2 regions of the Pedobacter sp. D749 genome follow, and region 1 is predicted to be linked to the other one. Evidence: riboswitches for the same ligand, from Rfam matches in the RefSeq annotation. Region 1 holds a riboswitch; the other holds the start of a gene.
What was found. A riboswitch is a leader RNA that binds a small molecule or an ion and turns the genes downstream of it on or off. The one in region 1 is predicted to bind cobalamin.
Positions count from the first base shown of each region.

Region 2: it holds a riboswitch for cobalamin, as region 1 does, so the genes downstream of both, metE (5-methyltetrahydropteroyltriglutamate--homocysteine S-methyltransferase) here and KYH19_RS09435 (TonB-dependent siderophore receptor) in region 1, are expected to answer to the same signal.

Region 1 covers NZ_CP079218.1:2,351,345-2,358,961, reverse strand. The annotation lists gene KYH19_RS09445 (YncE family protein) at 1-182, opposite strand, end outside; gene KYH19_RS09440 (YncE family protein) at 192-1,322, opposite strand; gene KYH19_RS09435 (TonB-dependent siderophore receptor) at 1,319-3,355, opposite strand; cobalamin riboswitch at 3,451-3,646, opposite strand; gene KYH19_RS09430 (serine hydrolase) at 3,732-4,979, shown strand; gene KYH19_RS09425 (sigma-54 dependent transcriptional regulator) at 5,091-6,494, shown strand; gene KYH19_RS09420 (chloride channel protein) at 6,617-7,617, opposite strand, start outside.
Region 2 covers NZ_CP079218.1:4,993,676-5,001,292, reverse strand. The annotation lists gene KYH19_RS20480 (DsbA family protein) at 1-83, opposite strand, end outside; gene KYH19_RS20475 (M14 metallopeptidase family protein) at 381-3,077, opposite strand; cobalamin riboswitch at 3,205-3,413, shown strand; gene metE (5-methyltetrahydropteroyltriglutamate--homocysteine S-methyltransferase) at 3,605-5,938, shown strand; gene KYH19_RS20465 (acyl-CoA thioesterase) at 6,017-6,403, shown strand; gene KYH19_RS20460 (class I SAM-dependent methyltransferase) at 6,464-7,129, shown strand; gene KYH19_RS20455 (phosphatidate cytidylyltransferase) at 7,259-7,617, opposite strand, start outside.

The sequences.
Region 1 (7,617 bases):
TAATAGGAAATGGCACTGTTATTATTCCCCATCAATCCTTCGCAAAGCATATAAATCCCTTTGGTGTCTGTAATGATCTGTTTTTTTTCCACTATCTCTGATCTATCCTTTTTACAGGCAGAAATAGACACAGCCGTTGCGGCGAGGATAATTAAAATGTGTTTTTTGTAAAATTTGCTCATGGTATATATTTAATTTATAAATGCAATGTGGGCTGGGATATCGCCAGTAGTAACCGACCATTTCAGGCGGCCTTCCGGGCTGTAACAGTGTAATTTTCCGGGCGTAACATAATCTTTAGCGTCAGTTACATATACATCTTTACTGGTAGGGTTAACCGCAATTCCGTAAGGGATTTTAATGTTCTTTTCAGTACCATCCGTAATGAATTTGCGGTCCATTATCGTTTCGTCCTTTATGTTGATCATGTTATAGCTAATGTTATTTTTACCCGCTATATAGTTCCATTCTGTACTATAGATATAAGCGTAATCATCATCGATAACCAGATTACCAGCGGCAATATTGAATACCTTTTTAATTTGGTCGGTTTGGGTATCAATTACAAAAAGCTTTGAAGGGATGGTATAATAATCACCACGTGAGGTCACATACAAGTCCCCATAACGATCAGCTTTTATACGATGCAGGTTAATGGCAACTTCAATGCGTTTAATTTCTTTAAGACTAGGTAGGTCGATTACCGATACGGTATGCTCATAATCCGGCGGACTATAACCACCAGAATTGGCTACATACAATTTACTACCAATAATGGCCATTTCTTCTGGCTGTCTGCCAACTTCAACATTACGGTTTATGCTGAGTGCTGCGGTATCTATCTCGGCCACAATTCCATTCGGTGCCTTCGGATCGCCAACTTTACCTAAATAAGCACTTACATAAGCTTTGCCGTTATTGAAAGTGATATAACGGCAATTGGTGATATTGATTTGTCCGATTTTCTTTCCCGTTTTCACATTCAGCACCTCAACTTTATTCGATACATTAACCACTACATAAAGCTTGCTACCATAACATCCAATATCATTTCCCACATCGCCCAAACCTTTGGTTACATCTGGGTTTACCTCATTATATAAGTTTCGGGTATAAATGCCATTTACCAGGTCCATATAATCTAAAGAGGCCTTGTTCATGTTCATATTGCCTTCGTTAACCAGGTAAAAACCTTTAATGGCAGAAGTTGGCTCTGGTTCTACCTTGCTAATTTCCGAAGGCAAAGGCTGGGGATCTTTTCTACAGGCGCAAATAGCCAACAATAAAACCAATATATATATCTTAGATTTTAAAGGCCTCATAATTTATAATTTAGCGTTAGCCTGTAATTTCTACCCGGCATTGGGAAATTTGGGATTAGGTCGTAGTATTGGTTAAGCAGGTTATTTACTTCGCAGTTGATATTGATACTTCCTTTTTTTAGCTTAAACTCATAACCAATGGCTGCATCATGGGTGTACCAGGGCTCCATGTAATTATAAATGTTGTTTGCCTTTTGATTATAACGGAAACCTGTGTATATGAAGCCATAGTTTGCATGCCAGTTTTGGCAATCCATGCGTGCTAAAAATGAACCACTGTTTTCGGGGATATAAGGAATCTGATCCTGATAATTTTCCTCCTGTTTTGAAGTCACATCGACTGCTTTTTGATAAGTGTAATTCAGTCCAACATTAACCAGTAGATTGGTAAAAGGCTCAAATGCGGTTTTGGCATTGATTTCCAAACCATGAATATCGACCAAACCGATATTGTACATAATCCAGCGGTACAGGTTTGCACCTGGTTGTGCCACAATTTTATCTTTTACCCGGTTGAAATAAACATCAGACTGGATATCAATAAACTTTAATTGCTGATTTTTGAAGTTTTTGAAATAGGTTATACCAACATCATACTGTTTAGTGTATTCAGGCTTTAAAAGCGTATTACCAATAAAAGTATAATACAGATCATTAAAAGTAGGCATCCTGAAAATGTCTTTATAAAATGCCCTGACCCTGATGTCCCGATCCTTTAAAAACTTCCACGAAAGCATTACCGTTGGACTAAAAACCTGCTTGTTACCCGCTGAAGAATATAACTTTACATGATCAATTACAGTGGTGCTCAATACATTTGCCTGGATAGTGAGCTGTTCTAGTGTTAAAGATGAACTTAACACATTTAAAAAAGTATTCCTGCTTGGGTAAGGAAAACGATAAATATTGGCATCCAAAGTCTGAAAGGTATAATCAGATGCATAAGCCACCTCCCAAACCGAACTGATTTTATATTTTCCCGATACAGATAAGTAAGCTTCCTGCTCTTTAAAGCGGTTATCTAAAAAGCCAGTGGTGGTTACATAATCAGGATCTAAATAACGCTGATAAACATAAGTGTATTTTCCATTTACAATTATGCTGAATTTATCGGATAGGTTTTTCTCTATGCTCCCCTGGATAAAGAAATCGCGGTCCCAGATTCTTTGCGTAAAATCGAATCTGTTGGCCACAATAGCTCCTGGTAACCCCCTATCTGATAAAAATGAATAAGCCTGGGCATGCCATTTTCCGTTTCTAAATTTGCCAAACAATGCGGCCTGTAAACGGAAACGTTCTACATCACCATTATTTCTTACCGCAGTGGTATCAAAAACGCCATTGGTATACCTGAATTTATATTTCCCATCGGCATGTATATATTCGGTATTGATACTGGCAATTAAATTCTCGTTAATTTTATTGCGATAAATTAAAGAAGGATTGATTAATCCAAACGATCCGCTTTTTAAACCCAGCTCAACTTGTTGTCGCTGGTTTCCTTCGAAATCAGGTTCTTTGGTTTTTAAATAAATACTACTAGCCGAAGCATAACCCTTAGCTGGAATAAGCAATTCAGGTTTTTGCCCGCTGTATAAAGCAATTTCTTGGAGATTGCTGAGCGAGAATTTCCCTAAATCTACCTGCCCGTTCTGTGCATTGCCAATCTGGATGCCGTCTAAAAAAACTGCTGTATGGTTGGTGCCCAAGCTTCGAACATTTACCGTTTTTAAACCACCTATTCCACCGTAATCTTTCAATTGTACACCCGAAAAGTAACGGATGGCATCAGCCACTGATAAACTATTGATTCTTTTCAGATCTTCGCCCGATAAGATCTGAAGCGGTGTTGGTGATTTGCTTTGCTCAGTTAAACGGTACTCCCTGATCTGAACCTCTTTCAGCTGAGTTGCTTTTTTGATACTGTCAGTTTGTGCCCAGGTATTTAAAGGCAATAAAAATCCTGTCCATAAAATGGAAGAAAATAGAAAAAACTGCATTTTGCCCGCATTGGCAGAATGTTTTTGTGTCATTTTGATTGTGAGTTTAACCCACAGCCAACAGATAGAAAAGAAATGAAAATACGAATACGTAAGTACATCACTCCTTAGCTTCAATCCCCGAAAGCTATGAAATATAATGCTAAGGCAGGTCTTCTGACTTACTCCCGGTTTTCCGGCCTTCCCATTCCGACGTGTCGGGACAGTGGCAAATTGATTGGAAATCCGTTAAGGAGCTTACAGCTGCGGGACAGTTACAGATTTACACTGTATTCCCTTTTAATTCCGGGTGTAAAACCGGAAACCAAAAGCGCTGCAAAAGTAACAAAATTAACCAATATGTAAAATGCATGAATGGAAGACAGTCTTTCTAACAGAAAAAGCTAAATTAGGAATCAAATTTCCACCCATGAAAAGGATTTTAATTATTGTATTTTCATTGATCAGCTTATCTGTTATGGCAAAAAAAACCGATACTCTTTTTCTAAAAAAGCTAATGGAAAGCAAGCCTGCACTTTTTTCAGCTGTACTTAACCATCCAGATAAAAACCAGATTCAGATTCTTTATACCCAAATAAACCGTGATTCGAAGAATAAACCCTCCTTTAAAACCTTTAGTTATAATTTAGATCCTCACCATTATTTTTATCCTGCCAGTACGGTTAAGCTTGCTGCAGTCATTTTTGCTATTGAAAAAGTGAACCTTTTGAAAAGTACCGGCTTAACGCCTTATAGTACAATGATTACAGATAGTGCGTTTAAAGATCAAACAAAGGTTTTAACAGATACGAGTGCTAAAAGCGAACTTCCATCAATAGCACATTATATTAAAAAGATTTTGCTTACCAGCGATAATGATGCCTTTAACCGCTTATTTGAATTTATTGGAAGAGCAGAAATTAATGAAAAACTAAAAGCTAACGGGTTAAATAATAGTCGTATTTTAAACCGCCTGGCCATTGGCGATACAGGAGAACCGGCCAGACATAGCAATCCCATTAAGTTTTATAATGGCGATAAATTAGTGTATGATCAACCTGCACAGTACGATCCAAAAGAATATGAATTGAAATTGACCAATCTGGTAATGGGTAAAGGCTATTTAGATAGTACAGATAAACTGGTTAATAAACCATTTAGTTTAGAAGGAAAAAATGCCTTTGCCATCAACGATCAGCAAAAACTAATGCAGAAACTGATCTTTCCTGAAGCATTTCCTGTTAAAGAGAGATTTAAACTTACTCCTGAAGACTATAAGCTCATCTACACCTATATGAGCAAATATCCAACAGAGAGCGATTATCCTAAATACAATTCTAAAGAATTCTGGCCTACTTATGCTAAAATGTTATATTATGGAAGAGCGCAGGTAACACCAGATCCAAACATCCGGATTTTTAATAAATACGGCGATAGCTATGGCTACATTATCGACAACTCTTATTTTGTTGACTTTAAAAACGGAATTGAATATTTTCTAACTGCGGTTGTTCAAAGTAACGAAGATGGAATTTTTAACGATAACAAATATGAATACGAAACAGTTTGTTTTCCGTTTATGAAAAACCTGGGCAAAAGCATTTATGAAGTGGAATTAAACCGCAAGAAATTGCATCAACCAGATCTGAGCAAATTTAAACTCGATTATTCCTATTGAGATTAAATGTTTAAGCCTTATCAAGTTTATTGCGTATAAATTGTATAAAAAACTATACATTAATTAAAAAATAATATATTCGCATTTCAAAAATTAAAGAATAGATCTCTAATGGCTAAATTATTAATAATTGACGATGAGCGTGCGATAAGGAGTACCTTACGCGAAATTCTCGAATATGAAAATTATGATGTTGAAGATATCGACAACGGTATCGACGGCCTCGAAATGATCAAAAAAGGAAATTTCGATTTGGTTCTTTGCGATATCAAGATGAATAAGATGGATGGTATGGAAGTGCTTGAACAGGCACAGCTTATCAAGCCAGACTTACCTTTTATTATGATATCTGGTCATGGAACAGTTGAAACTGCCATTGAAGCCAGCAAAAAAGGAGCTTTCGATTTTATTTCGAAACCACCTGATTTAAACCGTTTACTGATCACTGTACGTAATGGTTTAGACCGTGGAAATTTAGTTACTGAAACCAAGGTTTTAAAGCGTAAAGCAAGTAAAACCCGCGAGATTTTAGGTGAATCTGAAAGCATTTCTAAAATTAAGGAAACCATTGAGCGTGTTGCTCCTACCGAGGCCCGTGTATTAATTACCGGTGCAAATGGTAGCGGTAAAGAACTGGTAGCGCGTTGGTTACACGAGAAATCGAACCGTGCCGACAGTCCTTTAATCGAAGTAAACTGTGCTGCTATTCCTTCAGAATTAATTGAAAGTGAATTGTTTGGTCACGAAAAAGGTTCTTTTACCTCTGCTGTTAAACAACGTATCGGTAAATTTGAACTGGCCAACGGCGGAACTTTATTTTTGGATGAGATTGGCGATATGAGCCTCTCTGCCCAGGCAAAAGTTCTACGTGCTTTGCAAGAGCATAAAATTTCGCGTGTGGGTGGTGAAAAGGAAATTGAAGTAAACGTTCGTGTTTTAGCAGCAACCAATAAAGATTTATTAAAAGAAATTGAAGATGGTAATTTCCGTATGGATTTGTACCACCGATTAAATGTAATCAATATCCACGTTCCGCATTTAACAGAGCGTACTGATGATATTCCTGTTATTGCCCAAAACTTTTTAGAAAGCATTTGCAGTGATTATGGAATGCCGGTTAAGAAGATAAATGAAGGTGGCATGGCGGCTTTGCAGGCTTTACCATGGACAGGTAACGTACGTGAGTTACACAACATGATTGAGCGTTTGATTATTTTAAGCGATAAGGTTATTACCGAAAATGATGTACGTGCCTTTGCTAATCCAGGCGGTGGTACAAATATTGGCGCCGCAACCAGTACACAGATTGCGGGTGCTGGCGGATCTAACCTGGCTTCCTCTTTCGATTCGTTTAATAATTTTCAGGATTACAAAGATTATGCGGAACGCGAATTCATCAAATTCAAGCTGGAAAAAAACAACTGGAATGTATCAAAAACAGCTGATGAAATAGATATCCAAAGAAGTCACTTATATAGTAAAATTGAAAAGTTCGGTTTAAAGAGAGCTGAGTAAGTTGAACTAATTTACAAATCGTCATCTCGACTGAAGCTTAGCGAAATGGAGAGATCTATTAAAGTATTTGCTAATAGATTTCTCCACTACGGTCGAAATGGCGATATCATAGGATTTAGGGGTTATCCCATATAATCATTTTGCCTCATCAGCAATGCCCTGTATTTATTAAAGATAGCTGCTTTAGAAACAAAACCTAAATATTGATTCTGTGCGGTTAACACCGGTAAAATCCATACGTTATCTTGTTCCATTTTTTCTAGTACCATTTTAAGTTCATCATTTTCTTTAATGGTATTCGGTGCAGACTGAACCAAATGAGAAGCCATTAAATTTCCTTTATCAGGATGGTTGATCATCTCATTAAATAACTCTTCAATATAAATAATCCCCTTAAAATCACCCAGTTCATCGGTAACCGCACAGATATTTTTATGCGATTGCAAAATTTCATTCATTTTAACGGAAATCAGATCATTCATCTTTAACTGAGGATAACTTTTCTCGATCAGGTATTTCAGTTTCATCTGGTTTAAAACAGTGGTATCCTTATCCTCGTGAGATAATAGTTCTCCTTTATCGGCTAGTGCTTTCGTGTAAATAGAGTGTTTTTGCGAGCTGCGGTTAATGGCGTAAGAAATTGCAGTGGTAATCATCAATGGCACCATTAAAATATACCCTCCCGTAATTTCAGCGATCAGAAAAATACCTGTTAAAGGCGCATGCATAATGGAGCCCAAAGCAGCAGCCATACCAGCCACAATAAAATTAGAAACGTTAAGCTGTGCTATTCCTGATAGGTTCACCACGTAAGCAAATATAAACCCGATTAAACCACCCATAATTAAACTGGGTGCAAATGTACCTCCATTACCACCAGCACCTAAAGTAACCAAAGTCGCTATGGACTTCATGAAAATGGTTACCAAAGAAAACAACACTACTATAGCCGGAATGGTATTATAATCGGCAAAAATACTGTTGTTAATTACGGTATTATAATCGCCTTTTAATAACCCTTTTATGGTAATGTATCCTTCACCATATAGTGTTGGAAATAGAAATACCAAAGCTCCCAACATCAAACCACCTACAACCACTTTAGTGTAAGGATGTTTTATTT
Region 2 (7,617 bases), 2.6 Mb from region 1:
AATTTTTCTATCGCCTGTTCAAAATGTCTTTTCCCGATATAGCAAAACGGACACATTACATCCGACCAGATTTCTACTTTCATAGCACAAAATTAAGGTGATTATAATTGGCTATAGTAAGGCCAAAGTAAAAAGCTACTATCATTTAGGATAGTGGCTTCTATATTAATCATAGAATGTCATTCTGAGAGACAATTTATTGTACAAAATTCATATACATTGACAAGAAAATCTTAATAATTGATCTGCTACGACGAACCGTCATTCCCAACTTGATTGGGAATCTTAATGCCTTGGTAGGTTTGCAGGTGCATTACGATTCCCGCCTGCGCGGGAATGACGACCGATCAGGAAGCTCAACATGGCAAACTCAATTATAACTATTTATACAACTGGTTAAATATTAACTTAAAAGTACCGTGCGTTTGTGCTCTAAATGTAATTTCGGGTCCGAAGGCAATCAATTTACCTTTCCCAACTTTTGCTTCAAAAGCCGTTACCCCGTCTTGCAGGTAAGCCTGCCCCCATGCCCAGCCGCTGCGCAGCGGTGTGGCGTTTTTGAACCACATTAAAGGTTTAATCTTACCAGAAGCAATGGCGTCGCCAGTGAGTTTAAAAACCGGACTATTATCAAAATAGATATCGGCTTCCTTTTCCATGCCCCAATTGGTAGGCAAAGAAGTATCTACACCAACATTTAAAACACTTCCAGGAACATAGTATTTTTCAGCAGGTAATCGTTTTTCCTCTCCATTTACAATTTCGACCATTGCATTACGAACAGGTAAATTTAAGTGATAAGCCAGGTTAGTACTGCTGCCAATGGTTACAATATTGCCGCCCGCTTCTAAAAATTTCTTTAACTCATGGATTGATTTATCAGTGCTGATCTTGCCTAAACGGTTTCTAAATTCCTGAGGGATTTCTTCCGCCTTTGGACCAAAAGATCTGTTTCCAAATCCTCCGCCCTGAACCGATGGAATTGCACCGCCCACAAAAATGATTACATCGTATTTAGATTTTAAATTTCCCGCATCAATGTCCTGCGGATAGATTACCGTAGCATTATAATGGTACTGTTCCATTAAAAACCGCACCCAACCCGAAGCCATAGAACCACCATAAGTATCCCAAAGGGCAATTCTTTTGGCAAAGATTTTAATTTTATCCTTTGGGGCAGCGGCGACTTTTAGCATAATGTTTGCTTTTTCCAACACCGATTTTCCTACTGATGAAACATAAAAGTCTCCATTTTCAGTAGAGCGGTAAACCTCAACTTTGTTTTTCAATAGATCATTAACTGCGGTATAAGAATCATTTTGTGCTGCACTTAAGACATAACCTGATCCATTTGGTAGTTTATGCTCTGGCTTTAAGAGTTCCCCATAAGGATTTTTTTCAAACGGTCCTGAAAAATCGTCAAGAATACGGTCGAACTTCACATCCATCAGATATGCCAAAGTCCATCCGGCGGCATCATAAGGAGGAATTGGTGCACCGCCTTCGTATTTGAAATCATTTGGGTGATCTTGCGGTTCAAACATATCCAAAACGTGCGGACGGAAAGCCTGATCGGTTTTTACCACATAACTTCCTGCAGGGTAATTTTTCCCCGCAACGGTAAATGAAGCCTTTGCTTTTTGCACCACAATTCCCGTTCTGATCAATGCATTCAAAAACTTAATGGCAGAGTTAAAATCGGGCTGATCGGCACTTAAAATGTATCCGCGCGGATCTCTGTTTGCCGGTGCTTTCATCACCGTATCAAAAGCTTTCATGCTCATCTGTCGCCTTGGGCTAAAATCAGCATCTCCACCGGTAATCGGGACACCTTTTTCGACTTTTGCAGCGTTGTTAATGGCTTCAATTCTCTTCGGAGAGAAAGACCAGGTATCCTTTTTACCTCTTTCGATCGAATTTTTGCCCATCTGGTAAATGTTATACAACAATTCGTCGCGATAACGTTGTGCATAATTTAAAACAGCATAGTTTAGCGATACCGAATAGTCGATAGAGTTTTTAAAATACCATTTCCTTGGGGTAATCGGGTTTGGCGAATCGCCGTTCGGCAGTAATCTCGAAGGAACCAACGGGATTTCAGAAGGGGTAGGGTTCCCGATAATTTCGGTCAGGAGCCCGATCATGTTATGAAAATAGGTTGTGGTTCTTAAACCGCCATTGTACCAGGTAGAATAAACCGATCCTCCCCGCTGGGTATAACCAGGCTTGTTTTCTACATTCATGCGGTTGTGCATGGCCGCACCGACAGCATCTAAACTGGTTAATAGTGTTGGATCGAAAACATAATTAAACGGATCACGATAGGGTGGGCCTGCAACAACGGTTCCTGCCGGACCAGCCTGATGGTGGTTATACATAATCTGTGGGATCCATTCTACAAAAAGCTGACGACCGATATTTTGTGTTTCTTTAAGGTTTAACATAAAGAAATCACGGTTGTTATCATGTCCCGCATATTTTTCGTACAAAACAGGAAGTCCGGAAGTTGTTCTTTTCTTCGGATCTTTATCCCTCATGTACCAATTGCTTACCAGCTCCTGACCATCAGGGTTTGCATGAGTAAACAAAATGATTACATTATCCAAAATACGCAAAGTTTCAGGGTCTTTTCTGGAGGCAAATTCGTATACCGTTTGGATCAGCTGATGGGTGCCAACCACTTCATTTGCATGCAGGCCTCCATCTATCCATACTACTGCTTTACCTTCCTGTGCCAATACTTTGGCCTGCTCAGGCGTAATTTCGGCATGGGCCAGTTGTTGTGAAATTTCTTTATAACGATCTAATTTCTTCAGGTTTTCAGGTGAAGAAACAATCAGCATATACTGACTTCTGCCTTCTTCGGTTTTCCCAATATCAACTAGTTTAATACGGTTAGAAGCTGTTGCAAGCTTTTTAAAGTAGGCTTCTGTTTGGGTGTAATTGGCCAGTTGATAATCCTCGCCGATATCAAAACCAAAATGCGATTTTGGAGTGGGCACTTCCTGGGCCAGTACCACACAGCTATTTACCATTAAAAAAGCAATGCAAAGCCCTTTATAGCAGGTTTTCATCATAATAAGAGTTTAAGTCAGGTAATCAAATATAACAGAGAATAAGCTCCAAAAAGGGCTTGCTGTAAATTTGTTACAAGTTTTAAATCCTAATCCATACATTTGCCTTGATGTAAGTTCTTAACTTTATTTTTCATCAACCGATACAGGTTCCCGGAATTACAACCGGGATTAATAGGGAATCGTGTGCAAATCACGAGCTGTCGCGCAACTGTAAATTCTGTCTTTAGCAAAAAGACAACGGTCTTATCATTCATGCCACTGTTCCGTTTTACCGGGATGGGAAGGCGATAAGATCGGGAATAAGTCAGGAGACCTGCCTATATTGAATTGACGGTGCTTTCGCGTTATAAAGTAATTGGTCAGGTCTGATTGTACACAATAAAATTAAAATTTTATATGCTTGCTTTAAGCTTTTTGCTGATGAGTCGGCAGGCTGTGCTGTAACCTTTCCTTTTTTATTTTAACAGAAAAGTATAAAATACTGATTTGAGCTTTTAAACGATTTATTTACTTAATCTTTAAAAGAGATGCTAACGCAAAATCTGGGCTATCCGCGAATAGGTAGCCAAAGGGAATTAAAGAAAATCTGCGAAAATTACTGGGCAGATAAAACTGGGTACAAAAATGTACTTCAGGTGGGAAAAAACATTCGCCACGAAAATTGGAAACTTCAAAAAGAAGCTGGAATTGATATCATTCCATCGAACGACTTTTCTTTTTATGATCATGTTCTTGATCATTCATTAACCTTTGGGGCAATACCGAAAAGGTACAACGAAGTGATCCTGAAAAAAGGAAATTCTGAACTTGATCTCTATTTTGCTATGGCAAGAGGCTATCAGAAAGAGGGATTGGATGTGGTAGCAATGGAAATGACCAAATGGTTTGATACCAACTACCATTACATTGTGCCCGAGTTTTACAAAGACCAGCCTTTTAAACTTTTCTCAACTAAAATTATCGATGAGTTTTACGAGGCAAAACAATTGGGTATTACCACCAAACCTGTTCTAATCGGTCCGGTTTCTTACCTTTTACTGGGAAAAGAAAAAGAAACTGGCTTTGAAAAAATAGACCTGATCAAAAATCTCCTTCCGGTTTATATCGAGATTTTATCCCGTTTAGATGCTTTGGATATAGAATATGTTCAGTTTGATGAGCCGTTTTTGACTTTAGACCTCACCGAAAAAGACAAGAAAGCTTATGAATATGCTTATAAAGAGATCAGAAAAGCTTTTCCTAGGTTAAAAATTGTTTTGGCTACTTATTTTGAGGGCTTAGGCAATAATTTAGCACTAACCTCTTCATTACCGGTAAATGTTTTACATGTCGATCTGGTACGAGCAGAAGATCAATTGACAGATGTCTTAGCCTCGTTAAAAGACGACACGATCCTTTCACTAGGTTTAGTAGACGGAAGGAACATCTGGAAAAGTGATTTCGAAAAATCTGTATCCATAATTAATCAGGTGGTAGAAAAAAAAGGATTGGATAAAGTGTGGATAGCACCATCCTGCTCATTAATTCACTCACCTGTTGATCTGGACAATGAAACCAATGAACAAAACCTCTCGGCAGAAATTAAACAGTGGCTGGCTTATGCGAAACAAAAAATTGCAGAAGTAGCTACCTTAAAAAAACTGATCACCAACGAAAGCCCTGCATCTACCCTGCAAAAACTTGAGGAAAACAAAAAAGCGATCGCTAATCGTAAAGTTTCTAAAATCATCCACAATCCGGAAGTAAAAGCGCGTGTTTTGGCCTTAAAAGAGCAAGATTCGAAACGTTTAAGTCCATTTTCGACTAGAAAAATAAAACAACAGGAGCTTAATTTGCCTATTTATGCCACTACAACCATCGGATCTTTTCCGCAAACGGCAGAGGTAAGAAGCTGGAGAGCAAAGCTTAAAAACGGAACTTTTACCACTGAAGAGTATGATGATCTCATCGCAAAAGAAACAGCAAAAGCCGTAACCTGGCAGGAAGAAATCGATCTGGATGTTTTGGTTCATGGTGAATTTGAGCGTAACGATATGGTTGAATACTTCGGTGAGCAACTGGATGGTTTCGCTTTCTCTAAAAATGGCTGGGTACAAAGTTATGGCTCACGCTGTGTAAAACCCCCGATCATTTTTGGTGATGTTTCGCGTCCGAAACCGATGACGGTAAAATGGACCGCCTATGCACAGTCACTTACCTCAAAATACATGAAAGGGATGTTGACTGGTCCGGTAACGATTTTACAATGGTCATTTGTTCGAAATGATCAACCACGATCAGAAACCTGTACACAGATTGCCCTGGCTATCCGTGATGAGGTTTGTGACCTGGAAAATACAGGCATTAAAATCATTCAAATTGATGAGCCAGCCATTAGAGAAGGTTTACCATTGCGCAAAGCTGATTGGCAAACTTACCTCAACTGGGCGGTTAAAGCCTTTAAAATTTCGGCGAGTGGAGTGAAAGACGATACGCAAATTCACACACATATGTGTTATTCTGAGTTTAACGATATCATCCAGAATATTGCCGATATGGATGCCGATGTGATCACGATCGAAACCTCGCGTTCGCAAATGGAGTTATTGGATGCTTTTGCTGATTTTAAATATCCAAACGAAATTGGTCCGGGTGTATACGATATTCACTCTCCAAGGGTTCCGAAGAGGGAAGAAATGGTTCAATTGCTCAAAAAAGCAAAGGCTGTTATTCCCCAGGAGCAACTTTGGGTAAACCCTGATTGTGGCTTAAAAACCCGCGGATGGGACGAAACCAAAAAAGCATTGATCGAAATGGTTGAAGCTGCAAAAGAGATGCGTAAAACTGAAAAAGTGTTATCAGCAGATCTTCAGGCGAATTAATTCTTTTACTTTGGCAACTTTCTACTTAAAATAACTACGAAAGTTGTCAAAGCTTTTTACTCATCATATATTTACCCCATGACATTAGAAGAAAGAATAGAAAATTCAAAAACCAGTATTTTTAAAGCCGTTTTCCCAAATACAACCAACCATTACGATACACTTTTCGGAGGAACAGCGATGCATTTAATGGACGAAGTTGCTTTTGTCACCGCAACCCGCTTTAGCCGGCAGATTATGGTTACCGTAAGTAGCGACAGGATTGATTTTAAAAAACCGATTCCTGCAGGCACCATCATAGAGCTTATTGGTAAGGTAAGCCATGTGGGTAACACCAGTTTAAAAGTTAATGTAGAGATTTATATCGAACAGATGTATGCCGAAGGAAGGGAACTGGCCGTTCATGGCGATTTTACTTTTGTGGCCATCGATGAAAACAAAAAGCCAGTACAGGTAATCAAGTAATATTATAAATCTTCTATAAAGTGGATAGAAATCATCAGATTTAAATCTCTAAATTTGATTATGGAGCATCAACATACGGAAGAAGAGTTAAAGAATATTGCGAAACAATTAAGCTGTCCTGAAGGTGAACATGGCATTAAAACAGGAGAGATGATGCATACCAGTAATGTCGGCATGACCACTTCTGCAATTGAGGCATTAGATCTTAAAAGCAATGAAACTGTTTTAGAAATCGGTCATGGGAATGGTGGCCATATCGCTCAATTATTATCAAAAGCAGAAAATCTAAAATATTACGGAGCCGATATTTCAGAAACGATGATTGCTGAAGCAAAAGAAATCAATCACGATCTTATTGATAAAGGTACTGTCCGTTTTGAACTAACGGATGGAGCTACGCTACCTTTTAAAAATAATCAGTTCGATAAAATTTTTACCGTAAATACCCTCTATTTCTGGAGCAATCCAATCAAATACCTTAACGAAATTAAGCGCACTTTAAAACCAAATGGCATTTTTGCCTTATGTTTTGCCGATAAAACCTTTATGCAAAATCTTCCTTTTACTTCCTATGGGTTTACGCTATATGGAATAGAAAAAGTAATGCAATTATTAGAAGAAGCTGGTTTTACAATTAAAGATACTGCTAAAAAATTAGAGCGGGTGCAAAGTAAGACCGACGAAAAGATAGAGAGGGAATATTATATTGTAACGGCTACAGCATAAGAAACACATTATAGTCCTCGTTTATAACGAGGATTAGCGAGAATAGCGATAGTATCGCTAATAACAAAACTACATTACAAATGTGAATCTCATTCATCCTCGTTACAAACGAGGACGATAAATAAACCTTTAATACAAAATCAGATACAAGTAGGCGTAAACTACCGGAGCAGCCAATAACAATCCATCAAAACGATCTAATAAGCCGCCATGCCCAGGTAACAATCCACCACTATCTTTTGTATCCAAACTGCGTTTAAGCATCGATTCTACCAAATCGCCCAGTGTACCAAAACTTGCAATTAATACAGCCATACCAGCCCAAACCCAAGCCGGGCTTTCAGTAAAGAGAAAAGATAAACCAAAACCAACCAAAACACTAGTGAACATACCCCCAAAAAATCCTTCCCAACTTTTCTTTGGCGAATGACGTTCGAACAATTTACGTTTACCGTATTTTACACCAAACAGATAAGCACCTGTATCAT